4 regions of the Nocardia sp. NPDC058499 genome follow, and region 2 is predicted to be linked to each of the others. Evidence: riboswitches for the same ligand, from Rfam matches in the RefSeq annotation. Region 2 holds a riboswitch; each other region holds the start of a gene.
The links. A riboswitch is a leader RNA that binds a small molecule or an ion and turns the genes downstream of it on or off. The one in region 2 is predicted to bind cobalamin.
Positions count from the first base shown of each region.

Region 1 (7,378 bases), on a different contig from region 2:
GGGCGCGGATCGCGGTCGACGATGCCTTCGCCATGTCCGAAGCCGCCGCGGGGACCCGGTGGGGTGCGCTGCGGCGGGCCGGCGAACGCGCGCTGACCATGGTCGGAACCTGCGCGCCCGGCGACGGGCTGGGGCTGGTCGGCCACGATGTGGTGGTGATCGACCGCGATACCCACGCCGCGGGGCAGACCCTGCTGGACCGGATGCTGGGGCTGGGCGGCGAATTGGTGACCCTCCTGGTCGGCGCGGGCGCCCCGGACGGGCTGGCAGCGGATCTCGCCTGGCATATCGGGACCGAATTCCCCGGTGTGGAGGTCTCGGTGTATTCCGGGGGTCAGCGCGGGGATCTGATACAGATCGGTGTGGAATGAGTAGGCGGCCCACGCCGGCCGGTGGCGACCAGCGGATCACTCTCGCGGCGCCGAGCGGAGTGATGCGGCCGGCCCCGCTCCGGAGCGTGACTGTGGGCTGCGAGCCGAGTGTGCGAGCGAACTCGGGCGGAGGGAGAGGGCGGCAGTGAGCGGAGTGATATGGCTACCTTGAGTGATCGGCTCGACCACGTGCTGGGGGCGAAGGCCGCCGGGTCGCTGTCGGATGCGTTCGATATGCGCACCGTGGAGGATCTGCTGCGCCATTACCCCCTGCGGTATGCCACTCAGGGCCAGCCGCTCACCGAGGAAGCCCCCGAGGACGGTGCGCACATCACGGTGATCGGCCGGATCACCAAGGCCGAACTGCGGCCGATGCGGCAGCGGCGCGGTTCGCTGCTGAAGGTGGTCCTCGATACCGGTTCCGGTCGCGGCGTGGACGTCACGTTCTTCAACGGTGACAAGGTGAAATACGCAGTGCGCGAGGGCGCGCGGGCGATGATGTCGGGAACCGTGAACTACTGGCGGCCCGGCCAATGGAATCTCAGCCACCCGGGGTATCTGATCCTGCCGGAATCCGACGGCGACGAGCCGACGCTGACCACCGTGCGCGGCGGCGGGGATCTGCGGGGCATCGCGCAGAGCGCGAAAGGCGCGGGCGGGGTGGATATGTCGTTCTTCGAGCGCGAATTCATCCCGGTGTACCCGGCCACCGCGAAGGTGCAGAGCTGGGAGATCCTGGCCTGTGTCCGGCAGGTGCTGGATCAGCTCGACCCGGTCGCGGACCCGCTGCCGGCCGAGGTGCGCGACGAGCGGGCGCTGATGCCGGTGAGCGATGCGTTGCGGCTGATCCACCTGCCGGAACAGCAGTCCGATATCGAACGGGCCCGGGAACGGCTGCGATTCGACGAGGCGCTGGCGTTGCAGCTGGTACTGGCCGAACGGCGGCACGAGGTGTCCGGCCGGACGGCACGCGCCTGCCCACCGCGGCCGGACGGTATCGCCGCCGCCTTCGACGAGCGGTTACCGTTCGAGCTGACCGAGGGGCAGCGTCAGGTGATCGCGGAAATCTCCGCCGACCTGTCCCGCGAGCAGCCGATGCACCGGCTGCTGCAGGGCGAGGTGGGATCGGGTAAGACCATCGTCGCCCTGCACGCTATGTTGCAGGTCGTCGACGCGGGTCAGCAATGCGCGCTGCTCGCCCCCACCGAGGTTCTCGCCGCCCAGCACTACCGGTCGCTGTGCGGGATGCTGGGCGATCTCGGGCAGGCCGGTGAACTCGGTGCGGCCGAGACGGCGACCCGGGTCACGCTCGTCACCGGATCGATGTCCACGGCCACCAAGCGGGCGGCGTTGCTCGAAGCGGTGACCGGGGAGGCCGGGATCGTGATCGGTACGCATGCGCTGATCCAGGATTCGGTGGAGTTCTTCGATCTGGGCATGGTGGTGGTCGACGAACAACATCGTTTCGGAGTGGAACAGCGGGATGCGTTGCGCGCCAAGGCGAAAGGCGGTGTGTCCCCGCATCTGCTGGTGATGACCGCGACCCCGATTCCGCGCACCATCGCCATGACCACTCTCGGTGATCTGGAGACCTCCACCCTCACCCAGCTGCCGCGCGGCCGCTCCCCGATCGCCTCGAAAGTGGTGCCCAGACGCGTCCACCCCAACTGGGTGGATCGGGCATGGGAGCGGATCACCGAGGAGGTGGCGGCCGGCAGGCAGGCGTATGTCGTGTGCTCACGCATCGGCGACGACGAGGACGGCGGCGGTACCCGCGGTAAGAGCGGAAAATCGCGCGGTGCGGATTCCGGGAAGGAGCCGCCCACCACCCAGTCCGTGCTGGACGTCGTCGATCGACTGCGCACCGGGCCGCTGGCGCACCTGCGGATCGGGTTGCTGCACGGACGGCTGCCGGCCGATGAAAAAGATCAGGTGATGCGCGATTTCAATGCCGGCGATATCGATGTGCTGGTCTGTACGACCGTTGTCGAAGTCGGCGTGGACGTGCCGAACGCGACGGTGATGGTGATCGTGGACGCCGACCGGTTCGGAGTGAGCCAGTTGCACCAGTTGCGCGGCCGGATCGGCCGTGGCAAACACCCCGGACTGTGCCTGCTGATCACCGACGCCGCGCCCGGCGGGCCCGCGATGACCCGGCTGGAAGCGGTGGCCGCGACCACCGACGGTTTCGAATTGTCGGTGCTCGATCTGCGGCAGCGGCGTGAGGGCGATGTGCTGGGCTCCGCGCAGTCCGGAACGGCGCGCTCGCTGCGGCTGCTGTCGTTGCTCGACGATCTGGAGGTCATCACCACCGCCCAGGAGCTCGCGCGCACCCTGGTCGCCGACGACCCCGGCCTCACCCGGCATCCGGGTCTGGCGGCGATGATGCACGCCGCCGTCGATTCGGAACGGCTGGAATACCTGGCCAAATCCTGAGCGCCCTGCGCCGGCAGCCGCGGTCGCCGCGGCGGAAATGTCGCCGGAGATCGCGAAATTTGTTGGGGCGAGAGGGAACCGATGCGCACCCGGTCGCGTCAAATCTGGCACAGAGCAACGGCGAGGGAAAGGGGTGGGCGGTATGAGACCAGAGCAAGGGTGCCGTGCGGTCCGGCGGCGATCGCCGGTTCCGCAGCGAGGGGTTCGTCCGGTGTTGCGGATTACGCGACACTGCCCGGAATGTGCTGCGACCGAACGGATGAAGCGTCGCGAGTCCGGGGCAGGAGAGCTGGAGGGCTGACCCGGCCACAGTATCCCGGCCCGGGCCGCAGGAAGCCCGGTTGTGATCAGCGCGCAGTACGGCCGGCTCGGCGACCGTACTGCGCGGCGGTGTCCGGTCAGCGCACGCGCTGCGCGGCGGCGACCATATTGCGTAGTGATGCTTCGACCTCGGCGGTACCGCGGGTCTTCAGGCCACAATCCGGGTTCACCCAGAGGCGTTCGGCAGGAACAGCTTTCAGCGCGGCCTCGAGCGCGGTGGTGATCTCCTCGGCGCTCGGCACCCGGGGCGAATGGATATCGTAGACACCGGGGCCGACGCCCGCAGCGAAGCCTGCGGCGTTCAGATCGTCGAGTACCTCCATATGCGACCGTGCCGCCTCGATCGAGGTCACATCGGCGTCCAGGCCGGCGATCGCGTCGATGACCTCACCGAATTCCGAATAGCACAGATGGGTGTGGATCTGGAGGGAATCGGCGACCCCGGAGGTCGCCAGCCGGAACGCGCCCACCGACCATTCCAGGTAGTCCGGCTGGCCGGCCGCGCGCAGTGGCAGCAGTTCGCGCAGTGCCGGTTCGTCCACCTGGATGATCCGTATGCCCGCGTTCTGCAGGTCGACGGTTTCGTCCCGGATGGCCAGCGCCACCTGGCGCGCAGATTCCGCGAGCGGCTGGTCGTCGCGCACGAAGGACCAGGCCAGGATGGTGACCGGTCCGGTGAGCATGCCCTTCACCGGTTTGCTGGTGAGTGATTGGGCGTAGCCGATCCAATCGACCGTCATGGGCGCGGGCCGGGAGACATCGCCGAACAGGATCGGCGGGCGTACGCAGCGGGTGCCGTAGGACTGCACCCAGCCCAGTTCGGTGGCCGCGAAACCGTCGAGCTGTTCGGCGAAGTACTGCACCATATCGTTGCGTTCGGGTTCGCCGTGTACCAGCACGTCGAGGCCGAGCTGTTCCTGCAGGGCGATGACCTCGGCGATCTCCGCCCGCATCCGGCGCTCGTACTCGGGCCGGTCGATGTCGCCCTTGCGCAGCTCCGCCCGGGCCAGCCGGATCGCGGTGGTCTGCGGGTAGGAACCGATCGTGGTGGTGGGCAGGGGCGGCAGCTGCAGCCGGTCCTGCTGCAGGGTCCGGCGCTGCGCCGCGGGGCCACGTTCGGTGGCGGCCGGGCCCAGCGCGGCCAGCCGGGCCCGAACCCGGGAGTCGGCGATCCGCGGATCCGCCCGGCGGCTCGCGATCGCGGCGCGGGCCTGCGCGAGTTCGGCCGCCACGGCCTCGGTACCGGTGTTCAGGCCCGTGGCCAGCACCCGGACCTCGGCGAGTTTTTCGCTGCCGAAGGCGAGCCAGGAGCGCAGGGCTTCGTCGAGGTGTGTTTCCACGGCGAGGGTGTAGGGCACGTGCAGCAGGGAGCAGGAGGTCGAAACCGCGACCGATTTCCCGCTGCCGAGCAGTGTGGCGAGGGTGGACAGGGCTCGATCAAGATCGGTGCGCCAGACATTACGACCGTCGACGACACCGGCAACCAGCGTTTTACCCGCCAAAGCGGGAACGGCGGCCACATCGTCGACCGTACCGCCGGCGACCAGGTCGATCGCGAGTCCTTCCACATCGGTTCCGGCGAGGGCTCCCAGCGCGGGGCCGGGATTGCCGAAGTATGTGGCGACCAGGACGGCCGGCCGGTCGGCCGGTTCCGTCAGCTCGGTGTAGACCTGGCGGACCACCGCGAGTTCCTCCGAGGTGAGGTCGGTGACCAGGGCGGGTTCGTCGAGCTGTACCCAGGACACGCCCGCCGCGGCGAGCAGCGCGAGGAGGTCCCGGTAGAGCGGGATCAGCTCACCGACGCGTTCCAGCGCGGCGGTGTCCGCCGATTTCGAGAGTTTCAGGAAAGTGATCGGGCCGATGACGACCGGACGCGCCGGGACGCCGAGTTCGAGCGCCTCGCGCACCTGCGCCAGCAATTCGCCGGGATGCAGCGCGAACGAGGTGTGCGGGCCGATCTCGGGGACCAGATAGTGATAGTTGGTATCGAACCATTTGGTCATCTCGAGTGGTTCCACCGAATCCGTACCGCGGGCCGCGGCGAAATAGCGGTCCAGCGGGCCGGCGATATCGGCGACCCGCGGCGGCAGGGCGCCCAGCAGCACGGCCGTATCGAGCATCTGGTCGTAGTAGGAGAAGGTGCCGACGGGAATCGAATCCATGCCCGCGGCCTGTAGCTCCGCGTACTGGTCGCGGCGCAGGGTCCGCCCGGTCTCGTGGAGACGATCGGCATCGATACGCCCGGCCCAATAGGATTCGGTCGCGCGTTTCAGCTCGCGGCGCGGCCCCACCCGGGGCAGGCCGAGAACCGTTGCGGTGAACGGATTGTGCGAAATAGCAGTCACGGTGTTCTCCAGTGCTGACGTTCGACCGGCCATCGCCTTACGCGGGTGCACGGACACCACTGAAAACCCGACCGCCGCGCGCGGCGGGAGCGTTTTCAGCACTGGTGGACCGCGGCGCCCAATCCTCGAGGCGGTGGCCACCGGATACGGCGTACCCGGTACAACCGGCAGGTCTTCGGACTCGCGGGCACCGGCCCATCGGCCGACCTACTGGCCGTCGCTTCCCAGGCTGTGCGCCCAGTGCTGATGACGGCGTTCGTTCTCGCTCACCGCTGCGGGACAGTTCCGGATTTCCACCGGATTCCCTCTCACCCGCCCGTTGCGGGTTTCGACGCCGGGACGATCGTCCGGGGCTCCGGGGCGACCGGCCGGCGAACCAGCTGCGTTATCCACCATAGCCCGCCCGCCGTGCCGAGCCGATGCGCCCGCCGATACGGCGCGCGGCTACCGGCTGACGTCGGCCAGTGCGCCGGTGGCTGTACCTCGTCGAGCGCGATCGTCGGCACGCGGGGGGACGGTTCGTTCCGTATGTGGAACTGTCCGCTACGGGAATCGTCCTGGCGGTATCGGCGATGGCGGAGGCGTCGGTGAGCTGGTCGACGGCGCCGAGCGTGCGGCCGAGTGGGGGCGGGCGTATGGCCGAGCTCGGTCCCCGACCGCGCTGCCGAGGGATGTGTGGCCTCGCTGCGAAGATTGCCCGGAGTTGGCCAACCTCGGCTGATCGCACAATCGCCCGTGGTCGCCGGTGAGATGTGACGGCAGGGTGACCAATGTTTCGCAACCGTGCAATGCCCCGTTGTGAAGATTCTGCGAAGTGGACTTCGGTGTCGATCCTGGATGTGGCGCCGGGTACGTTGGGTCAATGTTCTCGAAAGTCTTGGTTGCCAACCGCGGCGAGATCGCCATCCGAGCCTTCCGCGCGGCGTACGAGCTCGGTATCGGAACGGTTGCCGTCTTCCCGCACGAGGACCGCAATTCGGTCCACCGCCTGAAGGCGGACGAGGCATACGAGATCGGCGAGGAGGGGCATCCCGTCCGGGCCTATCTCTCGGTCGACGCGATCATCGAGGCGGCCAAGACCGCCGGCGCCGACGCGATCTATCCGGGATACGGGTTCTTGTCCGAGAATCCGGACCTGGCCGCCGCCTGTGCGCGCGAGGGAATCACCTTCATCGGTCCGTCGTCCGAGGTCTTGGAACTCGCGGGTAACAAGGCGCGCGCGATTGCGGCGGCGAAGGCGGCCGGGCTGCCGGTCCTGAATTCCAGCGCACCTTCCGCGGATGTCGGTGAACTGCTCGCGGCGGCCGAGTCCATGGAGTTCCCGGTGTTCGTGAAGGCGGTCGCCGGTGGCGGTGGCCGTGGTATGCGCCGGGTGCAGGCGCGTGAACAGTTGCGGGAGGCGATCGAGGCGGCCTCGCGCGAGGCCGAATCCGCGTTCGGCGATCCCACGGTGTTCCTGGAGCAGGCGGTGGTCAACCCCCGCCATATCGAGGTGCAGATCCTGGCCGATACCCAGGGCAATGTGATGCACCTGTTCGAGCGCGACTGTTCGCTGCAGCGGCGGCACCAGAAAGTGATCGAGCTGGCGCCCGCCCCGAACCTGGATCCCGAACTGCGCGATCGGATCTGCGCCGACGCGGTGGCGTTCGCCCGGCAGATCGGTTACAGCTGCGCGGGAACCGTCGAATTCCTGCTCGACGAGCGCGGGAACCATGTCTTCATCGAGATGAATCCGCGTATCCAGGTCGAGCATACGGTGACCGAGGAGATCACCGATGTCGATCTGGTGCAGTCGCAGCTGCGGATCGCCGCGGGGGAGAGCCTGGACGATCTGGGCCTGAGCCAGGACAAGGTGACCATTCGCGGTGCCGCGCTGCAGTGCCGGATCACCACCGAGGACCCGGC
Region 1 covers NZ_JBHXMZ010000001.1:989,361-996,738, reverse strand. Annotated here, with positions in the region: gene ACFWPH_RS04600 (DAK2 domain-containing protein) at 1-371, shown strand, start outside; gene recG (ATP-dependent DNA helicase RecG) at 531-2,807, shown strand; gene metE (5-methyltetrahydropteroyltriglutamate--homocysteine S-methyltransferase) at 3,206-5,506, opposite strand; cobalamin riboswitch at 5,622-5,827, opposite strand; gene ACFWPH_RS04585 (pyruvate carboxylase) at 6,336-7,378, shown strand, end outside.
Region 1: another riboswitch for cobalamin. It lies ahead of metE (5-methyltetrahydropteroyltriglutamate--homocysteine S-methyltransferase); the one in region 2 lies ahead of ACFWPH_RS07410 (ABC transporter substrate-binding protein).

Region 2 (7,378 bases):
ATCCGCGCGGGATGCGGTGACAGGCCCGCCAGGAGACAGATCACGGGCAGCACCAGCACCGCGGGCCTATCCCAGACGCTCGTGCCGGTGGGAACCAGCGATACCGCGGGCAGCAGCCGCAGCGACAGCGCGGTGATCGCCACCAGCAGGACACCGGTGATGAACGGCGGCACCGATTCGACGGCCAGCGCACCGGCGCTGACCACCCGGTCGGTGCGCGACCCCGGGCGGGCGCCGGCCAGCAGCCCCAGCCCCAGCGCCAGCGGGATCAGCAGCACGATCGTGAGCAGTCCCAGCGCGGCACTGTTGGCCAAACGGTCGAACAGCACCTCGGCGACCGGGCGGCCGGAGATCAGCGAATCACCGAGGTCACCCCGCAGGAATCCGGCGACCCATTCGGCGAACCGGACCGGCGCCGGCCGGTCCAGGCCCATTTCCGCACGCAGTGCCGCCAACTGCTCGGGCGGGGGATCACCCGCGCCACGCCGGGACAGCACCACCACCGCCGCATCCGAATCCAGCAGTTCGAACAGCAGGAAAACCAGCACGGTGACCGCGGCGAGCACACCCGCCCCGGCGCCGGCGCGGCCGAGAATATATCGCAGCACGCCTCAGGCCTGCGGAGTCATCCAGGTGGTGGCGTAGTTCGCCCAGTCGTCGGTACCCGGAACGCCGGCGCGCATCCCTCCGACGGTGTTGCGGGCGGCGTCGGGCCGTTTGGCGAAGCTGTGCAGGATGAGCCCGCCTTCCCGCCACAGCTCGTCCTGGAGTTCGAAGTACAGTTCGCGGCGCCGCTCGGGATTCATGGCGGCCCGGGCCCGGGCGAATTTCGCATCCCAGGCGGGCCGCCGCCATGCGGTGCCGTTGCTCGGTGAGGTACTGGTTCCGGTCTGGCCGTAGAAATAGTCCAGGCTGTAGTTCCACCACCCCACATGCGTGAGCGCGCGTTTACCGGAGACCTGGGAGAAGTAGGTATCGGCGGGCGCGGATTCGAGCCGGATGGTGATGCCCGCGGCCTTCGCCTGTTCGGCGTAGAGGGTGGCCGATTCCACCATGCCCGGCATACCGTCGGCGGTCACCAGCGCGACCTCGAGGTTTTCCTTCCCCGCGGCCCGCAGCAGGTCCCGGGCACGCTGCGGGTCGTAGCTGCGCTGCGGCAGGGTGTCGTTGTAGTACGGCGCTCCCTTGCCATAGATATCGTTGCCGACCTCGCCGTACCCGTAGTAGACGGCATCGACCATCGCCTGCCGGTCCACGGCCAGCCGCATCGCCTGCCGCACCCGCACATCGTCGAACGGCGCCAGATCGGTGCGCATCTGGAAACACCCCATCAGCCCCTCGGGCGGTACGTATACCGTCGCGGCCGGGTCGTTCTCCAGGTTGCGAGCCTGCAGGTAGCTCATCTCGTGCACCACGTCGCCCTCACCGGAGAGAAAGGCGTTCATCCGGGCTTCGGTTTCGGCGATCTGGACGATCTCGACCTCGTCCAGCAGCGCCGGGCCGTCCCAGTGGCGGTCGTTGCGGCGCAGTAGCGTGCGGTCGCCCGGCGACCAGGCGACCAGCGCGAACGGCCCGGTACCCACGGGCAGGGTGCGCTGGTCGAACTCCGTGGTGCCGTCCTTGACGACATAGCAGTACCACCCCGCGAGCACCGATCCGAAGTCGGCGATCGGTGTTTTCATGGCGACCAGCACGTCGAGTTCGCCGTCCGCCTTGGTCCGCGCCATATCGACCATTGCCAGGTCACCGGACGAGGCCCGCGCCGGGTCGAGCATCCGCTCGAAACTCCACAGCACATCGCGGGAGGTCAGCGGACTTCCGTCGCTGAACACCACCCCGGGTCGCAGACTGATCCGCCAGACGCTGCCGTCGGCGTTCGGTTCCAAGGACCGGGCCAGGCGGTACCGCAGGGTGAGATCGTTGTTGTAGGCGACCAGCTTGTCCCAGACATTTTTCGATACCGCCCCGCCGGCCGAACTCCCCGCCTCGTGCGGGTCCAGCACATCGGAGGTCGCGGACCGCCCCGCGATCAACGACCGCAGCCGGCCGCCCGATTGCGGTGGGCCGGACGGCGGCCCGGACGGCCCGTCCGCTGTACCACAGCCCGTGAGCAGCCCGGCGCCGCCCAGAGCGGTCAGTCCGAGCAGACCCGCGCCGGTTGCCAGCAGTCGTCGGCGGCCGAGCACTGTCCGACCGGTTGTGGAGTTGTTCATCGCCATCCTCGTGGGGTGTCACCCGATACCGTGGCGCAGGTGTCCTGGCTCCCGGATCGACGCATCCCCGCCTGCCTTCCGACCCGGGTAGGTCGTGGCTACTGATGGCGGATCGCTCCTCGGTGACAGTTGCGGGACAGCCCCGGATTCGCACCGGTGTTCCCTGCTCCACGGAGGACGTTACCGGGAATGCGTTCTACTCGGCGGATCCGGGCAGCGAGAACGGTGCGCGGCCCCCGCCCTCGTCATCTCGCGGGCGAACCCTCGATCAGCGCTGCGCGGGCCAGCGTGGCCTGCGCCATCTTCACATGCGCCGCATCGACCAGCACTCCGTCGACCCCCACCGCACCGCGTCCCGCCGCCTCGGCGTCGCGGTATGCGGCGATATTGCGTTCGGCCAGCGCGATTTCCCCGGCGGTCGGTGAATAGACGGTGTTCGCGATCGGCACCTGTACCGGGTGGATCGCCCACTTCCCGGTGTAGCCGAGCAGTGATGCGCGGCGGGCGTCGCGTTCGTAACCCTCGGTGTTGCCGTAGTCCGGGAACGGCGCGTCGATCGCGACGATGCCCGCGATCCGGGCCGCGACGATGACCTTCGCGCGGGCGTAGTGCCAGAAATCGCCGGGGTAGTCGCCGAGCGGTTCGAAGTTCGTGTCCACCCGGGCTCCCTGGGAAAGCGAGAAATCGCCCACACCGAAGATCAGCGCGTCCACTCGCGAACTCGCCTTCGCGATCTCCTCGGCATTGGCCAGGCCTTCGACCTCTTCGATCAGCACCTCGAGGCGGATTCTGCGGTCGAGGCCGAGTTTGGTTTCCAGCTGGGTGAGCAGCAGATCGACCCACCACACATCCCGGGCGGTGCAGGCTTTGGGGACGACGATGGTGTCCAACCGGTTACCGGCGCGAGTCACCACCTCGATGATGTCGTCGTGGCACCACTGGGTGTCGAGTCCGTTGATCCGTACGGCCCGGACCGTGCGGCCCCAATCGAGGTCGTTCAGGGCGCCGATCGCCTTCTCCCGGGATTCCTCCTTGAGGCTTTCCGGTGTGGCATCCTCGAGGTCCAGGAATACGAGGTCGGCGCCGCTGGCGAGCGCTTTGCCGAACATATGGTCGTTGCAGGCCGGGAGCGCCAGTTCGGAGCGGCGCAGCACAGAGGTCATCGAAAATCCTTCTTTCCGGGGTGGTTCACAGCACGCCGCGGGCGCGCAGATCGTCCAGTTCGGGGTCGGTCAGGCCGAGGATGTCGCGGTAGACCTCACTGTTGTGCTGACCGAGGCGCGGCCCCAGGTGGTCCAGCCGGCCTGTCGCGCCGGAGAACCGGGGCACCGGCGCCTGGACGGTCATCGTGCCCAGTTCGTCGTCGCCGACGGGTACGAAGACACCGCGATGCCGCATCTGTTCGTCGCCGACCAGGTCGGCGATATCGTAGACCGGGGCGGCGGCCACCTCGGCGGCATCGAATACCGACATCGCCTCGGCGAGAGTGTGTTCCGAGACCCACGCCGCCACCACCTCGTCCACCTCCGCCGCACGGGACAGCCGCCGTTGCGGATCGGCGAAATCGGCGTCGGTGACCAGGTCGTCACGGCCGATGGCACGGAATACCCGCAGCGCGAGCGCGGGTGAGCTGCCGGACATGGCCAGCCAGCGGCCGTCGCTGGTGCGGTAGGTGTTGCGGGGTGCCGAGATATCCCAGCGATTTCCGGCCCGTGCGGGCACGAGACCGAGCTGGTCGTAGCCGAGCAGGGTTTGTTCCAGCAGCCGGGCCAGCGGGTCGACCAGGTTGATATCGATCAGCTGTCCCGGGCCGCCGTGTACATCGCGATGGTAGAGCGCCATGACCACGGCGTAGGCGGCGTTCAGCGAGGCCACACCGTCGGCAAGCATGAACGGCGGCAGGGTCGGCGGGCCGTCCGCCTCCCCGGTGAGATGCGCGAAACCGCTCATCGCCTCACCCAGCGTCCCGAACCCGGGACGTTCACTCTTCGGCCCGCTGAGCCCGAACCCGGTGATATGCAGCATGATCAGGCGATCGTTCACCGCGGACAGACTCGCGTAGTCCAACCCCCAGCGGCGCAGGGTGTGCGCCCGGGTATTGGCGATCACCACATCGGCCTGCGCCGCGAGCCGGCGCAACAGTTCCTGCCCCTCGGGCGCTCTCAGGTTCAGCGTGACCGATTTCTTGTTGCGGGATACCGATTTCCACATGAGGCCGATTCCGTCGCGCTGATTACCCCATGCGCGGATCGGGTCGCCCGAATCCGGCTGCTCGACCTTGATCACCTCGGCGCCGAATTCGCCGAGATAGGTGGCCGCCAGCGGTGCGGCCGCCAGTGTGGCCATGTCCAGGACGCGGATCCCCTGTAGCAGGGAACCGCTTGCGGTGCCGCTCATCTACACGCTCGATCCGGCGGCAGCGCGCGTGGACGCGGGAACGGCCAAACCCAGGTGTTCGCGCAGCGTGTTCCCCTCGTAAGCGGTGCGGAACAGGCCGGCCCGCTGCAGATGCGGCACCACCATCCGGACCACGTCCTCGAACGCGCCCGGCATATGGGTAGCGGCCAGTACGAAGCCGTCACACGCCTCGCCGTGGAACCATTCCGCCATCTGCTCGGCCACCTGCGGTCCGGTGCCGACGAAACGCGGCCCCTGCAGGAGCGTGGCCCGGTGCCCGGCCAGATCCCGCACCGTGACCGGGCGGCCGAGGTGGGCGCGCATGTTCTCCACGAGCCCGCGGATACCGGAGATCGAGGCGATCACCTCGTCGGTCACCTGGTCGTCGAGGCCGTGCCGGGCGAAATCGTAGTTGGTCAGCTCGGAGAGCAGCGTCAGCGAGGCCATGGGGTCCACGAGATCGTCGAGCAGCATGGCCTCGCGTTCCTTGGCGTGCTGCTCCGACTCGCCGACCACCGCGTAGGCCATCGGGCATATCTTCACCGACCTCGGGTCCCGGCCCGCCGCATCGATGCGGGCCTTCTGGTCGGCGTAGTGGCCGCGCGCCACCTCCAGGCCGGGATCCCCGGTGAAGATCAACTCGGCCCAGCGCGAGGCGAACTCGCGACCCCGGCCGGAGGACCCGGCCTGCATGACCACCGGCCGGCCCTGGGGTGGCCGCGGTACTGTCAGCGGTCCGCGCGCGGAGAACCAGCGGCCCGTGTGCCCGAGTTCGTGCACTTTCGCGGGATCGGCGAAATACCCGGCCACCCGGTCGTGCTGCAGCGCGCCGTGTTCCCAGGTATCCCACAGTCCTGCCACCACATCCAGGAATTCGTCGGCACGGTCGTAGCGCTCTTCGTGGCCGAGATGCGCTTCGAGGCCGAAGTTCTGCGCTTCGCTGTCGTTGACCGAGGTGACCACATTCCAGGCCGCCCGGCCGCCGGACAGGTGGTCCAGCGTGGCGAAGGTGCGCGCCACATGGAACGGCGCGTAGTAGGTGGTGGAGTAGGTGGCGCCGAGACCGATCTTGGATGTGGCCTGCGCCAGCACCCCGAGCACCACACTGAGATCCAGCTTCACCGGACGGGCGCCGGTGCGCACCGCTTCGGCGACCGAACCACCGTAGATCCCGGGCATCGCCAGCCGGTCATCGAAGAACATCAGGTCGAAACAGCCTTCTTCCAACTGCCTGCCGACCTTCGCGTAGTAGGACGCGTCCAGGTAGCCGTGTTCGGTGTTCGGATGCCGCCAGGAACCCGAGTACACCGATGTACTGCCCGCCTGCATGAACGCGACCAGTGACATCCGGTCGTCTCGTTTCGCCGCCATGCACCGAATGTAACATCTGATATATCAGGTATCAACGGTCAGATGCGGTATTCCAGGTGCTGATAAGCTCGGCGGATGACAGCTGTCGACATTTCCGGCACCGTGCGCGAACGTGCCGCACGTGAACTGCGCGACCGCATTCTCACGGGTGCGCTGCCCGCCGGTTCGCGGGTCGACCTGGACGCCATCACCGAGGAGTTCGCCACCAGCCGCACGCCGGTACGCGAGGCGCTGCTCGAGCTGTCCTTCGAAGGTCTCGTGCGAGTGGCGCCCCGGAGCGGTATCACGGTGATCGGGATCAGCGGCGACGATGTGCGCGACAGTTTCGTCCTGCTCGGCGTACTCACCGGCCAGGCCGCGGCATGGGCGGCCGAGCGTATCGCCGGCGAGGAACTGGTGCGGCTACGCGAACTGGCTCAGGCGGTGGCCGACCATGCCGGCGGCGACGGAATCGGTGAGGCGAACTGGAGATTTCACCAGGCCATCCACCACGCCGCCCACTCGCCCCGGCTGCTCACTCAGATCAAACAGGCGGCGCGGGTGGTGCCGTCGAACTTCCTGCGCCTGTTCCCTGAGCACGAGAAGCACTCGCTGCACGAGCACGACGAACTACTCGACGCACTCGAAGCACGGGATACCGGCGCGGCCCGGGCCATCGCCGAGCGACATGTCCTGGCCGCCGGGCACTTCCTGGCCGACTGGCTCGAGCACCGGAAACAGGAGCGACAGGGCTGACCGAGAGGTCATTGCGCGGCTGCTTCCGGCGATCGGAGTTCGACGAGCAGGTCTCCCCCGTCGACCTGGGCGACGGTTCCGATCGCGACCCGGGCTATCGTTCCGGCCCGCGGCGCGGTGATTGCCGCTTCCATTTTCATGGCCTCGATGGTCCCGAGCGTGTCACCGGCGGTGACGGTATCGCCTTCGTCCACCGACAGGGTGACGACACCGGCGAAGGGAGCCGCCACGTGCCCCGGGTCGTTGCGGTCGGCCTTCGCCGCGGCCTTCACCGCACCGGCTACGGAACGGTCGCGCACCGCAATCGGGCGCAACTGTCCATTGAGAATGCACATGACCGTGCGCATACCGCGTTCGTCGGGTTCGGAAACGGCCTCGAGCCCGATGAGCAGGGTGACGCCTTTCTCCAGCTGGACTCGGTGTTCCTCACCGTAGCGAAGGCCGTAGAAGAACTGGTTGGCCGAAAGGCCCGACGTATCGCCGTAGGTGTCCCGGTGTGCCAGGAATTCGCCGGTGGGACCGGGGAACAGCAGCCGGCTCAGGCGGGCGCGGCGTTCGGCCGAATCACCGTCGAGCGCTTTCTCATCTGCTTCGGTGAGCGCGACCTCCGGTTTCGCGGCACTGCGGCCTTCCAGCGCGCGGGACCGGAACGGTTCGGGCCA
Region 2 covers NZ_JBHXMZ010000002.1:485,552-492,929, forward strand. Annotated here, with positions in the region: gene ACFWPH_RS07405 (ABC transporter permease) at 1-608, opposite strand, end outside; gene ACFWPH_RS07410 (ABC transporter substrate-binding protein) at 612-2,213, opposite strand; cobalamin riboswitch at 2,230-2,411, opposite strand; gene ACFWPH_RS07415 (HpcH/HpaI aldolase/citrate lyase family protein) at 2,459-3,376, opposite strand; gene ACFWPH_RS07420 (CaiB/BaiF CoA transferase family protein) at 3,402-4,586, opposite strand; gene ACFWPH_RS07425 (LLM class flavin-dependent oxidoreductase) at 4,611-5,981, opposite strand; gene ACFWPH_RS07430 (GntR family transcriptional regulator) at 6,057-6,716, shown strand; gene ACFWPH_RS07435 (pyruvate carboxylase) at 6,725-7,378, opposite strand, start outside.

Region 3 (7,378 bases), on a different contig from region 2:
GTCGTAGTCCCCGCTCTGCCCATTACGCCAGGTGAGCAGCTCCCGAAGCGGCGGGGGAACCTCACCACCGGCAGCACGCGCGAGCTCATCGATATCGGCGGTCGAGGCGCCGGGAGCGAGTCCGGCATAGTAGGCGGGCCGATTCACCGCGAGCCATCGGTCGAGTCGCGTGAGGAGGGGGTGCATACCGCAAACCTACCGGCGACGCCTCGGGCCCGGCCGGGCATCAGAAGTCGTCCGAGTAGTCCTGCGTGATCCAGCGGTCGGGACGGATCGTGAACAGGACCGATTCGCGGCCGTCCATCTGCTCGGCGAACGCACGCCCGGCTTCGGGACCGAGGTACCGAGTGGCGATGGATTCGCGAACGTCCAGCGGGGAGGGGGTCGCGGCATCGACTACGGTGCCTTCGATGATGATGTACTGATACGGCAACTCTTCCCGTTGCACGACCAACGTCACCACCCCGGCTTCCCGGATGAGCCTGGCCTTGCGCCGGTTCGCGCCGGTATTGATCCTGATGTCACCGCTGGGTGTGTAGTCGTACCAGATCGGGACCGACGCAGGCGGGCGCCCATCCGCCGCCGCGACCGACAGCACCGCAATATGCTTGCCCGCGAGGAACTTCTGACGTTCGGCTTCGGTGAAAGGTTTCGGCATAAACGATGTAACCACCGGACGCGGGGCTCTCTTCCCCGCCGAACAGGTCCGGCTCGGACCGCGGGTGCTCAGGGGTTGAGCAGGGATCCCAGGAGGGCGATCGTGCCTGCCCAGGACTGGGCGGCGGCCAACGGCTCGTAGGCGATACCGGGCCGGCCGATATCGCCCGAGCTCGGATCGGTGAACCCGTGCGCCGCCTGGCTGAACGTGGTGAGCGTGTAATCGGCGCCGGCGGCGGCAAGTTCGCGCTCCAGGGCGTCGATATCGGCGCGCGGTGCGTACGGGTCCTGCCCGCCGGCGTAAACGGAGATGTGTGCGCGAACAGTGCCCGGCCGCGCGGGCTCCTCGGTGGTGAGCAGGCCGTGGTAGCTCACCACCGCCCGCGCGCCCGCACCGCTGCGGGCCAGTTCCAGTACACATTTGCCACCGAAGCAATAGCCTATCGCCGCCGTGCGCCCGGGATCGACGACCGGCAGACCCTTCAGCGCTTCGTGCCAGGCCACCGTGCGGGCGCGCACCCGCCCCGGGGCACCGAGCAGGCCGGCGAAGGGCCCGCCCGCCGCATCCGGGGCCGGATACGACTGTCCCCCGCCGTACATGTCGACGGCCAGGGCCGTATACCCGAGATCGGCCAGGCGCTGGGCGCGTTCACGCATCATTTCGGTCAGCCCGTGTGCGGTGTGCACCACGAGCACTCCCGGGTGCGGCCCCGGCCCGTCGGGTACGGCCAGGGCCCCGATGAGGTCCGCTCCGTCGTGATGCAATGTCACCGCGGTAATTTCGGCCACCGGGCACCTCCTTTGCTGCCGGCGATCCGACTGTGCAGTCGCCGATGAGAGTATCATTCTCGTATAGAAAGAATCTCAATCACGCCAAGTGGGCGACATCTCCCTCGCACAGTCATCCGGCACCAGCCGATTCCGCGATCGACACAGGTCTCCGCGGCGCAGCGCGGGATCATCGGCCCCACGTCGGACGAAAAGGCGCAATATACCGAGAACGGCCGAGTGCGGAACGATTCGTATCGTTGCGCACTCGGCCGTTGATGGTAGCGGGGACAGGATTTGAACCTGCGACCTCTGGGTTATGAGCCCAGCGAGCTACCGAACTGCTCCACCCCGCGTTGCGCTGGTAACCATAGCGCACGAGGGGCCGCCGGACCAAAACGCGGCCTCCGGCCCGCGATATCCTCGTGGACCGGCCGTGGCCGAATCTCGCCCACCGAGCCCGGCGGCCGGCCCAGTGAGGTGGTGCACAATCCCGCCCGGCACGTCCGGTCCGGGAATACGGGGTGTTACCGTGACCCCGCGCTGGTTACCGCCCGTCGACGACGGGTGGTTCGTAAGAGGGAATCCGGTGGGAATCCGGAGCTGCCCCGCAGCGGTATGTGAAAACGACCGCGGTCATCGAGCACTGGGCCCCCGGCCTGGGAAGCGACCGCCAGTAGGTGACGCCGTCCGGTGTCGTGTTCGCGAGCCCGAAGACCTGCCGGCGTGGCCCGGCCGACGGTCGGGTCGCTGTCGGCTCCGAGGGAACGGTTGACGAGATTATGACTCGCGGTACTCGCATGTCTGCAGGCGTCGGATCAGGGGCGGTGCGGGTAGCTACGGCCCGATGAGAGCGAGAGCGAAACGCCGGCTGCCCGTGCCGGTTCTCGTGGCGGGCCTGACCGCCGCGCTGGCGGTGGTTTCGGTGCTCGCGCTGGGGCTCGGCGCGGCGCATATCCCCTGGCGTTCCACCGTCGGGTTCCTGTGGGCCGAACTCACCGGCGGCACCGTACTCACCGGCGAGGTGGCGAACTACCGGATCGTCGTGGACTCCCGGCTGCCGCGGGTCCTGCTGGCGGCCTGTGTCGGCGCGGGGCTCGGCGGGGTCGGCCTGATCGTCCAGGCCATGGTGCGTAACGCCCTGGCCGATCCCTATGTGCTGGGTATTTCCTCCGGGGCTTCGGTGGGCGCCACCGCGGTCATACTGTTCGGAGCATTCGGCGCGCTGGGAATCTACGCGCTGTCGACGGCGGCTTTCACCGGCGCGCTGGGCGCCACGGCCCTCGTATATCTGATGGCGCGGTCGGCGTCGGGGTTGGTGCCGTTGCGGCTCGTACTCACCGGCACCGCCATCGGTTACGGGTTCTCCGCCGCGACGACCGTGCTGGTGTTCCTGGCTCCGCGGGGCGGCGATACCGCCCGGTCCGTCATGTTCTGGTTGCTGGGCAGTCTGGCCGGTGCCACCTGGCAGAGGGTTCCGCTGGTGGCCGCGGTGGCCGCGGCCGGCCTGGCCGTGATCGCGCTCTGCGCGCGACAGTTGAACGCGTTGTCGATGGGCGACGAGGTGAGTGCGGCGCTGGGGATGAATGCCGCACGCTTCCGGCTGCTGCTGTTCGTGGTCTCCGCCGCGATGACCGGATGTTTCGTCGCGGTATGCGGGGCTATCGGATTCGTCGGCCTGATCGTGCCCCATGTCGCCCGGCTGCTGGTGGGCGCCGATCACCGTCGGCTCGTCGCGGTGACCCCGGTTCTGGGTGCGGTGTTCCTGGTGACCGCGGACCTGCTGGCGCGCACCCTGATACCGCCCCAGGAACTACCGCTGGGAGCCGTCACCGCCGCGGTGGGCGTGCCCGTGTTCATCCTGCTGATGCGCCGGCGCGGCACGCTGGTGGAGCGCGGCTGATGCGGGTCGACTACGCCGGCGTCACGGTCGAACTCGACGGCACCCCGATCGTGCAGGCGGTAACCCTGACGGCCGCACCCGGACAGTTCATCGGCATCATCGGCCCGAACGGGAGCGGTAAATCGACTCTGCTGCGCTGTCTGTACCGGGCGCTGTCGCCCGCCTCCGGCCGGGTACTGGTGGACGGCACCGATATCACGGCGATCAGTATGCGGGAGAACGCCCGCCAGGTGGCGGCGCTGGCCCAGGACACGTCGACACCGTTCGATTTCACCGCCGCCGAGGTCGTGGCCACCGGACGTCTACCGCACACCACACTGCTACGCGGCACCCGGCGGCGGGACGACGAGATCTGCGCCGCCGCAATGGCGACCGCCGATACTGCGCATCTCGCCGACCGCGGTTTCCTCTCCCTGTCCGGCGGGGAACGGCAGCGGGTCCTGATCGCGCGAGCGCTGGCGCAGCAGCCGCAGGTGCTGGTGTTGGACGAACCGACCAATCACCTCGATGTACAGCACCAATACACCGTCCTCGCGGCCGCGCGCGGCCTGGGTATCACCGTTGTCGCGGCGCTGCACGATCTCAATCTGGCCGCGCAGCACTGCGATCGGCTCTTCGTCCTGCACGGCGGCCGGCTGGTGTGCTCGGGCGATCCGCACGAGGTGATCACCACCGAGGTGATCGGCCGCTGGTTCTCGATCGGCGGCCATATCTTCACCCATCCGCGGCTGGGTGTTCCGCAGGTCATTTTCGACGACAAGGATTACCGATGACAACCTTCCGGCCGATAGTGGCCCTGGCGGTGACCGCAGTAGTGCTCACCGGATGCGGCGCCGAGATACAGGAAACCGCGAACGCTGGCGCCCGACAGCAGGTCACTGTCACCAACTGCGGTACCCCGCTGACGATCGACGGTATCCCCGAGCGGGTGGTCGCCAACGACACCGGCATCACCGAAATGTTGTTCGCGCTCGGGCTGGCCGATCGTCTCGCCGGCTACACCACCTATCCCGGAAAGGAACGCGATATCGCGTCCTCGCCGTGGCAGGCCGATTTCGAACGCACCCCGGAGCTCGGCGACGCCTTCACCAGGGAGGCCGTCCAGGCCGCGGCACCCGATTTCGTTTTCGCCGGCTGGAATTACGGGTTCCGGGAGAGCACCGGCCTGACCCCGGACTGGGTGCGCTCGATCGGCGCGGACCCGTATCTGCTGACCGAATCCTGCCGGCAACCCGGGACCGATCAGCGCGGTGTGATGGAACCGCTCGACGCCCTGTACACCGACCTGAGGAACCTGGGCGATATCTTCGGGGTGCGCGCGAAGGCGGACGAACTCGTCGCCGGATACCGCGAGCAGGTCGCCGGGGCCGACGCGGATGCCCCGGCGGAAGCGGCCCGCGTCTTCCTGTTCGACAGTGCGAGCCCGGAGCCGCTCACCTCCGGCCGTACCGCGGCGCCCTCGCAGATCATCCGGGAGGCGGGCGGCAGCAATATCTTCGACGATCTGAACGATTCCTGGACCTCGACCTCCTGGGAAGCTGCCGCGCAGCGTGATCCGCAGGCGATCGTGATCGTGGATTACGGTGCGGGCCCGGAGAACACGGTGCAGGCCAAGATCGAGCAGCTGCGCCGGCATCCGCTGATGGCGGGTACCACCGCCGTCCGGGAGAACAATTTCCTCGCATTGCCCTATGCGGCGTTGGTCGAGGGGCCGCGTAATCCGCAGGCGGTGGTCACGGTCGCGGAATTCCTGCGCGCCGCGGGCTATTAGCCGCGTCGTGGTAGCCCGCGGTCGCGTTCGGCCCGGCCTACCGGGACGTGAACCGCTGCAGCAGCGCCGGGATCTTCGACGCCGACATCAGGGCCTTGAACTGCCAGCTGTCGTCGCGCGGGAGGATCCCGCCGCGCTGCGTGACATCGAAGGCGTCGTAGAGGGTTTCACCTTCCTCCATGAGTCCGTCGACGTTGAAGTGGTAGCGGTCGACCGCTGGGCACTGGATGAAACGGCCGGTGCCGTACAGGACGGGGGCGCTGTCGTCGTAGGGGTAGAGCCGCAGTGGGCCGTCCCAGTGGCCGCTGCCGATATAGCGGATCACGACCCGGACCTTCTCGTCGGGCATGACGTCGAGATAGACCTGGTCGGGCAGCGGATCGTAGCGCCAGTCCGGGATGGCGTCGAAGAAGGCGAAGTTGTACTTCACGAATTCGTCGATCCCGGTGATGGTGCGGCCGAAGGTGGTGACATCGGTGTAGCGGATATCCGGCGCGTACAGCTCGTGGTTGAGGCTCATATCCCGGGCCAGGAAGCTCCACCAGTATTTCTTCGCCCACTCCATCAGCCAGGACAGGTCGAGACCGAGTTTGCCGTAGTACTCCAGTTTCCGGTCGAACTGGACGAACCATTCCTCGGTGGTGGCCTGCAGTTCGGGTTCGGGGATCACCCGGATCGGTACCGCGCGATTACCGTCCAGGAACTCGGGAGCGGGCCGGGCGAGGCGGGGGCGGCGCAGGGCCTGCTGAAACTTTTCCTCACTGAACACAGCGGCAACCTTTCGACGGGCGCGGGCCGGCCGCACCCGGTAGCAACATGAATCGTATGATTCATGTTGAATCACCTGATGTCAATGGTGGCGGTCGATGCGAGGATGATCCGATGAGCGCACCCAAGCTGTGGCGCGGCCGGACCCTGGACGACAGGTCCGCGGAGCGCCGCGAACAACTCGTGGACGTCGGATTCGACCTGCTGGGCACCGACGGACCGGCGGCGGTCACCATGCGGGCGGTCACGCGCCTGGCGAACCTGAGTCCGCGCTATTTCTACGAGAGCTTCACCGACCGCACAGCGCTGCTCACCGCCGTCTACGACCGCCTGGAAACCGAACTCCTGGCCAGGCTCGGCGCGACCGCCGAGGCCACGGATGCGCACACCACCGTGCGCTCGGCACTCGAAATCTGCGCCGCCTACTTCGAGGAGGACCCACGCCGGGCCCGGGTTCTGCTGCGCGAACCACTCACCGACGACACCCTGCGCCGCCACAGTGCGGACCGCCTCCCGGCCTTCCTCCGCACGATGCTCCCCGCTCTCGGCGACGAGGTGAGCGCACTGCTGCCCGACAGCGAAGAAGCCCTGATCATCAGCGCGACCGCACTCAGCGGCGCACTGGTCGCGCTCTACGTCGACTGGATCGACGGCCGGCTCCCGGTACCGCGCGACCGGCTGGTCGACGCGGCCACCGACATCGTTCTCGCCCTCGCACGAACAACCGTCTAGAGCCATCCTGGGAGCAGTGAGCCGTACCGGCACGATGGCCCGGCCCGGCCGCCCGCACAGGCACAACGGCCCCCTCGACTGCCCGCACCGGCACGACGGCCCGGTTCGGCTGTCCGCACAGAGCGGTCGGAACCGACCGGACCAGGGCCTGCTTCTGCTCCTGCGCCGCCTGCGGTCGGCACGCCGTCCCCGTCGAATCGGCCGAACGCATCGAAACCGGGATTGCGCCGGGCAGGTCACCACCGAACCCACTGCGGCGAGCACCCGCCCGAACCGCGCGGTTACCCGTCAGGGGCAGCCGATTCCTTCCACCACACCCGGTGGTCGATATTCGGTGGCAGCGGATGGAACGCGAGAACCGCGACCAGACCGAGCGCGTGTGCCCGGGGGGGGTCGGCGGGCACACGCATCGAGGACCTGCCCCGGGCCCGGCGCGGAGTAACGCGCCGTCGATTCCCCCGCGGCCGCGCGGTGATCCCGGCCCCGCACGAATGGCGTACGACAGAGTCTGTGCCACGGCAGGTTCGAGGTGAGCGGCCTCCGGGCTGCGGCTCGGTACGCCGCCGCCCGGCTGCCGGACGCATAGCGAGTAGTGGGCGGAACAGGCGGCGAATCACGACCGGACCCGATCATGGCCGGTCCGCCGGCCGCGGTCCGCGTGGCGGGAACAATCCTCCTACGCCCGGAGCTAGTGTGTAGCCGCGCCCGGCAGACCACGGGCACGGATCCGTTCATCTGGTTCTCCCTCGCAGTCGTGCACGCCCACTTGTTCGTCGAAT
Region 3 covers NZ_JBHXMZ010000010.1:56,667-64,044, reverse strand. Annotated here, with positions in the region: gene ACFWPH_RS26705 (SMI1/KNR4 family protein) at 1-186, opposite strand, end outside; gene ACFWPH_RS26700 (pyridoxamine 5'-phosphate oxidase family protein) at 227-658, opposite strand; gene ACFWPH_RS26695 (dienelactone hydrolase family protein) at 727-1,446, opposite strand; tRNA gene ACFWPH_RS26690 (tRNA-Met) at 1,705-1,781, opposite strand; cobalamin riboswitch at 1,953-2,166, shown strand; gene ACFWPH_RS26685 (FecCD family ABC transporter permease) at 2,273-3,328, shown strand; gene ACFWPH_RS26680 (ABC transporter ATP-binding protein) at 3,328-4,101, shown strand; gene ACFWPH_RS26675 (ABC transporter substrate-binding protein) at 4,098-5,099, shown strand; gene ACFWPH_RS26670 (nuclear transport factor 2 family protein) at 5,137-5,868, opposite strand; gene ACFWPH_RS26665 (TetR/AcrR family transcriptional regulator) at 5,982-6,599, shown strand.
Region 3: another riboswitch for cobalamin. It lies ahead of ACFWPH_RS26685 (FecCD family ABC transporter permease); the one in region 2 lies ahead of ACFWPH_RS07410 (ABC transporter substrate-binding protein).

Region 4 (7,378 bases), on a different contig from region 2:
GCGCACGGCCGAATTCGGCCCGTTACGAGATCTCTTGGTGGCGCAGTACCTGACCGCCAAGGCGCAGTCCCTCACCGCCGCGGAAGCGGAGACGAGCCCGGCCGGGCCGGCGCCCGGGTCGCTCGTGCACCCGCGACCCGAAGGCCTGATCCAGGCCGCCGTCCAGTTCTACGATCACGCCGCCCGGGTGACCAGTCCGCGCGGATCCGCCGGCGTCCTGCGCGCCCGGGCTGCGCAGGCCGGCGCCGAACTGCGGCAGTCGATTCCGGCTCCCGGGGATCCGCACACCGCAGCGACCGGAGTACTTGCCGGCGGCGAGTTCGACAGCATCGCGCGAGCCATCAACGATCTCGTGCTGATCATCATCAGCCGCCGCAACAGGTTCACCGATACCGAAGTCGCGCGATTGCTCGAACTGGTGGACCCGATGTACGACTACATCACCGCGGGCCGGAATTGAACCGAGAGCACAGCGAGCCGGGTGCGCGCAGTACCAGGAAGCGCGGCTCGGTGCGGGACGCGGGTCGCGCACCGAATCCGGTTTCACGGGTGTACTGCCGGCGGAACGCAGTGCGTGCTGTCCGCGTGGACGAGGCGGGCGAGGATTTCCGGGCCCGAGCTGCCGGTCAGCGTTGCCGGCGGGCCGATATCGGCGATCCGGCCGCCGTCCAGTACCGCGATCCGGTCGGCGCGGTCCAGCTGGCTGCGCAGGTCGTGGCTGATCCACAGGACCGCCGCATCAGTCGTCTGCCGGTATTCGTCCAGGTGGTCGAGGATCAGGCCGGCGGTGGGTTTGTCGAGCGCGGTGGTCACCTCGTCGCACAGCAGGATCCGGGGCCGGGCCAGCAGTGCCCGGGCGAGGGCGGCGCGTTGGAGCTGGCCACCGGAGAGTCCCGCGGGCAGGCGGGCCGCCTGGGCAGCGTCGATTCCGAGATCGGCCAGCAGCGCTGTCGCGGCGGACCGCGCCCGGACCCGCTCCAGCCCGCGCAGCCGGATCCCGGTGGCGGACACCTGATCCAGGATGTCGCGGTGCGGGTCGAAGGAGGCCGCGGATTCCTGCCAGACGTACTGGATCCGGGCGATCTGCTGCCGGGTCCGGCGGCGCAGCACCGGAAGCGCCTCGCCGTCCGCGCGGATATCGCCGGCGACCGGCCGGGTCAGGCCCGCGATACACCGGGCCAAGGTCGATTTACCCGCACCGGAGACACCGATCAGCCCCAGCATTTCACCGGGGTGCAGGTCCAGGTCGATATCTCGCAGAGTCGGTGTGTGCCGCGGGCCGGCCGCGAGGCCGCGGACCCGGAGGGCCGGTTCACCGCGCGCTTCCTGTCGCGGACCGGCCACTCGGGCTCGTCCGGCCGGCGAGGGCTCGGGTTCGACGAGCCGGCCGCCGCTGACGAAAAGTGTGCGGTCGCTGAGCTGCTCGGCCACGTAGGGGTCGTGGGTGACCAGCAGTACGGCCTTTCCCGCATATCGCAGATCCCGCAACGCGGTCAGCAGCGCGGCCCGGGCCGACGAGTCCAGCCCAACTGTGGGCTCGTCGACCACCAGCACCTCCGGCTCACACACCAGCACCTGCGCGAGCGCCAGCCGGGCCCGTTCACCGCCGGAGAATTCGAACGGGTATTTGCGCAGTATCCGGTCGCGGTCGCCGGTATCGATCGCGACGGTCGCCAATACCCGCGCGACCCGCTCGCCGCGTGCCGCCGCGCTCATCCGGCGGCCGCCTTCGCGCCGGTGTTGCCGCGCGACCGGTTCGCCGAGCGCCGCCCCGATCCGCCGGGCGGGATTCAGTGTGCCGGCCGCGTATTGCGGCAGGTAGCCGATCCGCAGGCCCGGTGCGCGGCGGATCTCACCGGATATATCGATTCCGGGCCGGTCCGCGCCCGCGACAGCCGCCGCGAGGGTGGTCTTACCGGCACCGGACGGCCCGAACAGGGTGAGGATCCGGCCCGGCTCGAGATCGACGTCGACGGCGCGCAGGATCGTGCTCGTACCCGCCCGGGCGTGGAGGTTGCGCACCGAGATCAAGGGTTCAGCCATCGCGGCCCACCCGGCGCAACCGTCGGCTGTGCGCCACCATGAGCAGTGCCGCGGGCCGGCGTTTGCGGGCGCCGCCGGCGGCGCGCGTGTACGGATCCGGCAGCAGATCGTCGACCAGCAGGTTCGTGCCCACCGCCAGCAGCACGATGAGCGCACCGGGCAACAGCACCGACCACGGCGCGATCATCAGCGCATCCTTGTTGGCCGCCACCGACACCGCCCAGTCGGTGGAGGTGGTGTCGAAACCCAGGCCGAGGAAGTTCGCGGACGCGAGGAAATAGACGGCGGCGGTGAAGCGGACACCCATATCGGCGGCGATGGGCCGGGCCATCGCGCGTACCGCGTACCGCCCGTACCGGTAGCGGCGGCTCTCGCCCTGCATCCGCAGCGCGTCCATGACCGGCCCGTGCACGACCCCTGCGGCCGCCATCCGGACGAACCGCGCGATGGGCGCCACCAGGGCGAGCCCGATGGCGCACGCGATCGCCACGGCCGATCCCTGGGTGCGCAGGGCGGCCACCATGATGAGCAGCAGTGCGGGCAGGCAGAGCAGAACATCCACCGGCCGCATGAGCAGATCGTCCAGCCACCGGCGCGGCGCGGCGGCCGCGGATACTCCGATGAGGAACCCGGTGAGGTAGGCCCCCAGGACGGTGAGCAGCCCGACGACCAGGAAGGTCTGCCCGCCGGTGAGTGCGGCGGCCAGGACATCGCGGCCCAGCCGGTCGGTGCCGAACGGTGACCACGGGGACGGCCCGAACGGCGCTGACGGGTCCTCCGGCGCGCCACGAGCGAGCACCGGACCGGCCACTGCGAACAGCAGGGGTACCGCGATGAACGCCGCGTACATGCACCGCCGGGCGGTCATATCCGCACCTGCGCCGCCGCCGGGTTCAGCCGGTATCCGGCCATATCTATCGCCGTGTTCACCACGACGGCGATCCCCCCGGTGATCGCGACGATCGCGAGGATCACCGGATCGTCCCGGTTTCCGATGGCGCCGATGAGTTCGGTGGCGATACCCGGTACGGCGAACACCGCTTCCACGATCAGCACCCCGGACAGCAGACCGTCACCGGTCCGGCCGAGTTCCTGCATCGCCGGGGCCAGCGCATTGGGCGCCATATGCCGGGCCAGCAGCGAGAACCGGGGAGTTCCGAGCCGCTGCGCCTGCGCGATATAGGGCTGGTTCACCACCTCGATCACGCCGGCGCGGACCAACCGGACCAGCGGCGCGGCGACCCGCGCGACCGTGACGACCAGCGGAAGTACCAGATATTCGGGCTGTTCCAGCAGGGTCGGCAGATCGGCGCCCAGGAAGGTCGCCGGCAGGAGGTCGAGCCGCACCGACAGCACCGCCACCAGCAAGACGGCGAGGACGAAATCGGGGATCGAATCCAGCCCGATACTGATCGAGGTGATCAGGCGGTCGGTTACCGAACCGGGGCGCAGGCCCGCCGCGAAACCCGCGGTGACCGCCACGGGGACGAGGACGAGCAACGCCAGCCCCGCGAGCAGCCCGGTGATCAGGAACGGGCCGGCGATCACCGATCCGACGCTCGCGCCGTTGGCATAGGAGGTGCCGAAGTCCCCGCGCACCGCATTGCCGAGCCATTCGAGAAATCTGGTCACCGGCGCGACATCGAGGCCGAGGAGGTGCCGGGCCTGCTCCTGCTGTGCGGCACTCAGGACGGTGTTGTTCTGCACATCGGCGGCATCGCCGGGCAGCAGCAGCGATAAAACGAAAACCAGCACGAGCAGCACGCCGAGCTGGCCCACGCCGATTCCGGCGCGGCGGACGAGCAACCGCCCGGCCGGGCGGGCTGCCGATATCACCGGCCGATCACCGGATCGCGACCACGACGCGCTCGTACGGAGCGTGGTCCGCTGCTGTCCACCGGGTGACCCGGTCCTCCGCACCCGGATCCGGGTTCGGCGTCATCGGGCACGCACCTGGTCGAAGCGGGCCCATTCGTGCGAGTTCGGTACGGCCGCCGGAAGGTCGGCGAACCGGTCACCGCCGGCACTGTTCCAGTTGGTGGTGCCGAAGAAGACGAAACCACCACGGTCGTGCAATATTTCGTGCATGGTCCGGTAGAGCGCCGCGCGGCCCTCCGGGCTCCGGGTGCCCTGGGCCCTGGCGTAGAGCCGGTCGAAGTCCGGATCGGACCATTTGGTCCGATTCTGCGGTGAGTGGCTCAGCAGGCGGGACGCGAAATGGTTGGGGATCGGCAACGGACCCGACTGCCCCATCGTGAGGTGTCCGGTCTCCAGTGCCTCGGTGTAGTAGGTGTCCTTCGAGCCCAGCACCACGTTCACCCGCACGCCGCAGGCGGCGGCGTGCTCGGCGAAGAGTCGTGCCGCCTCGACGAAGCCGTAGGCCACCGGCGCGGTGAACAGGTCGAACGAGAGGTCGCGCACGCCGGCGCGGCGGAGTAACCGGCCTACTTCGTCGGGGTCGTAATCGTGCTGCGGGAGGTCGGTGTAGTACTGGTAGCCCTTGCCGAAGACGTCGTTGCCGATTTCGCCCTGCCCTTCCAACGCCACCTTCAGCAGTTCGGCCCGGTCGACCATCCGCATCACCGCCCGGCGCACATCCGGGTTGTCGAACGGCGGGCGGTCGGTTTTCATGGCGAAGAAGTAGATACCGCTGTGCGGTGTGGAGACGAGCGTAGTCCCGGGCCGGCCTTCGAGGGTCCGGGCCGCCGAGGGGGTGAGGTTGTCGGCGTAGTCGATCTCCCTGCTCTGTACCGCGTTCACCCGGGCGTCGGCCTCGGCGCTGACGATCCGGAGTTCGCCGATCCCGGGGGCGCCGGCCCAGTAGTGCTCGTTGCGGGTGGCGGTGAACTGGCGCCCGGCGTCGAAGGATTCGAATACGAAGGGGCCGGTGCCCACCGGCCGGCGGAAATCGGTGGCACCGTCCTGCACGATCTTGGTCCCGTAGACCGAGAGGGCGATGAGGAACTCGAAAGACGGTTCCTTCAGCGCGATCTCGACGGTCCGGTCATCGACCGCCCGGCACCCGGACAGATCGACCCCATCCAGTGAGGACGCCGCGATGAAGGGGCGCTGAGGCGCGGGCCCGAGCACCCGGGACAGGGTGTAGAGCACATCGTTCGCGGTAAATTTCTTCCCGTCGTGCCACTGCGTATCGCGCAGTGCGATCCGCCAGCGGGTGCCGTCGGCGTTGGGTTCCCCCGATTCCGCCAGGCGCGGGATCGGTGCCATCGCCGAATCCACCTCGAACAACCCGTCGTACACCGCCTTCATCCGGGCTTCGTCGATGAACAGGGTGTTCACCCCCGGATCGATCCCCTCCCCCGCACCCGATCCTTGGAAGGCCGCGGTGAACGTCTCGGAGGCGGACCCGGCCCCCCTACCACACCCGGCGGCCAGCGCCCCCGCGGCCACCGCGCTGCCCAGTAGAAAGGTCCGGCGATTCCACTCCGGTGACCTACCACGCATATCCGACTCCCGTCGCGTCAAGGCAGTTCACGCGACACAGATATGCGAAACCGGCCGCGCACGGGCGGCTGGTTCGGCGCATCGATCAATACCCACGTGATCATGACCGTTCAGTACTTCATCCGCAGGTATCTGGCTTCGGTTCGCGCAGCGAACCTCACAGTTGCGGGACAGCCCCGGACTCGCACCGGTCTTCCCTGCGGACCGCGCCGACATTACCGAAGCGCAAGCCGCGGAACCATACCGCCGCCGCGGCCGGACCCTCCGGACCCCGCCCGCGAACCGGCCGGCACAGCGGCCGACCACGGCGGATCACCACATATTCTGTGAGCCACAACATGTGACCCAGGCCGCGATCGGCCAACGTTTGCCCACCGAGCCCACGGGTAGTCAACCAAGGGAATGCTCTCGTCGTGGTCCAGCCCTCGGGATGGTGCGGGGAGGGGGCGGAATGGGCAACAGGTGGCTAGGAGAGTCGGGTGTCGGTAGTTCTCGTGCTTCAGGCACGCGGTCTCGGTGAGCTGCTCACCGCTGTTCCGGCGTTGCGTGCCCTACGGCGGGCCCGGCGAAACGATCATCTCGTTCTCGCCACCCCGCATCGTCTGCGCCCGATGGTCGAACTGATCGCACTGGTGGACGAGATGGTGCCGATCGCCGACCCGCAGGGGTTGCGCTGGGACGGACCGCCACCCAAGCTCGCCATCAATCTGCACGGCGCCGAGGCCACGCCGATCGTGGAACTCGCCAAGACCGGCGCCGAACGTATCCTCACCTACCGCAATCCGGCGTTCCCGGAAATTCCCGGCCCGGACTGGCACGACGATCGGCATCCGATCGACCGCTGGTGCCATCTGCTGGAATTCGACGGGATCGGCGCCGACCGGCGCAATCTCGGGCTGGTACCGCCGGTGGCCACCACCAGCCACCGCGACAGTGTGGTCGTGCATATCGGTGCGGGCGCCACCGCGCGGCAGTGGCCGGCCGATCGCTTCGCCGCGGTGATCCGGCATCTGCTGGTACTGGGTCACGAGGTGGTCCTCACCGGCGACGAAGGTGATCGCGAGCGCGCCCACGGTATCGCTGCCCGGGCAGGGCTGGCCGGGCAGCGGGTGCTGGCCGGTAACCAGAATCTGATCGAACTGTCGGCCACTGTGGCCGAAGCCTCGGTGCTGCTGTGCGGCGATACCGGTGTCGCCCATCTCGCGACCGCGTTCGGGACCCGCACGGTGCAACTGTTCGGCCCCTCCTCCCCTGCGCAGAGCGGACCGCCCGGGCATCTCCTCAACCGGCACGAAGTGCTGTGGGCGGGCCGTACCGGTGACCGCGAGGGCACGACACCCGATCCCGGCCTGCTGCAGATCGGCGCCGCCGAGGTGATCGCGGCACTGGATCGGCAGCTGAGCAAGCGCCGCTCCGAGGCCGGGGTCACGGGTGCCTCGTACCGCCGGGTGGGCTGACCGGGTACGGCCCCGGGCCGCCCGGTCTCATACGCGGCCGCGCGCCTCGCTCACTGCGGCGGCATAGGCGGCGAGGGCGCTCGGCCAGAACTGTTCCAGGTAGTCGCGGGCGTCCCCGAGGCCACGCGGGTCGAGGGAGTAGAGCCGGCGGTTGCCGATCGGGCGCACCATCACCAGGCGCGCTTCGCGCAGTACGCGCAGATGCTGCGATACGGCCGAACTGCTGATCCCCACCTGTTTGGCCAACTCCCCCACCGAGCGCGGCCCAGAGGGCAACGCTTCGAATATCGCCCGCCGGGTGGGGTCGGCGAGGGCGATCAGCGGCGCAACTCTGTTAGCGACCACTCATACAGTGTCTCCATCGGGCAACCCCTCGGTCAAACCCCCGGCGGATGTCTCATTTGCGCAGCTCG
Region 4 covers NZ_JBHXMZ010000001.1:287,648-295,025, forward strand. Annotated here, with positions in the region: gene ACFWPH_RS01310 (hypothetical protein) at 1-460, shown strand, start outside; gene ACFWPH_RS01315 (ABC transporter ATP-binding protein) at 544-2,043, opposite strand; gene ACFWPH_RS01320 (ABC transporter permease) at 2,036-2,911, opposite strand; gene ACFWPH_RS01325 (ABC transporter permease) at 2,908-3,879, opposite strand; gene ACFWPH_RS01330 (ABC transporter substrate-binding protein) at 3,982-5,508, opposite strand; cobalamin riboswitch at 5,614-5,752, opposite strand; gene ACFWPH_RS01335 (glycosyltransferase family 9 protein) at 5,988-6,965, shown strand; gene ACFWPH_RS01340 (helix-turn-helix transcriptional regulator) at 6,993-7,310, opposite strand.
Region 4: another riboswitch for cobalamin. It lies ahead of ACFWPH_RS01330 (ABC transporter substrate-binding protein); the one in region 2 lies ahead of ACFWPH_RS07410 (ABC transporter substrate-binding protein).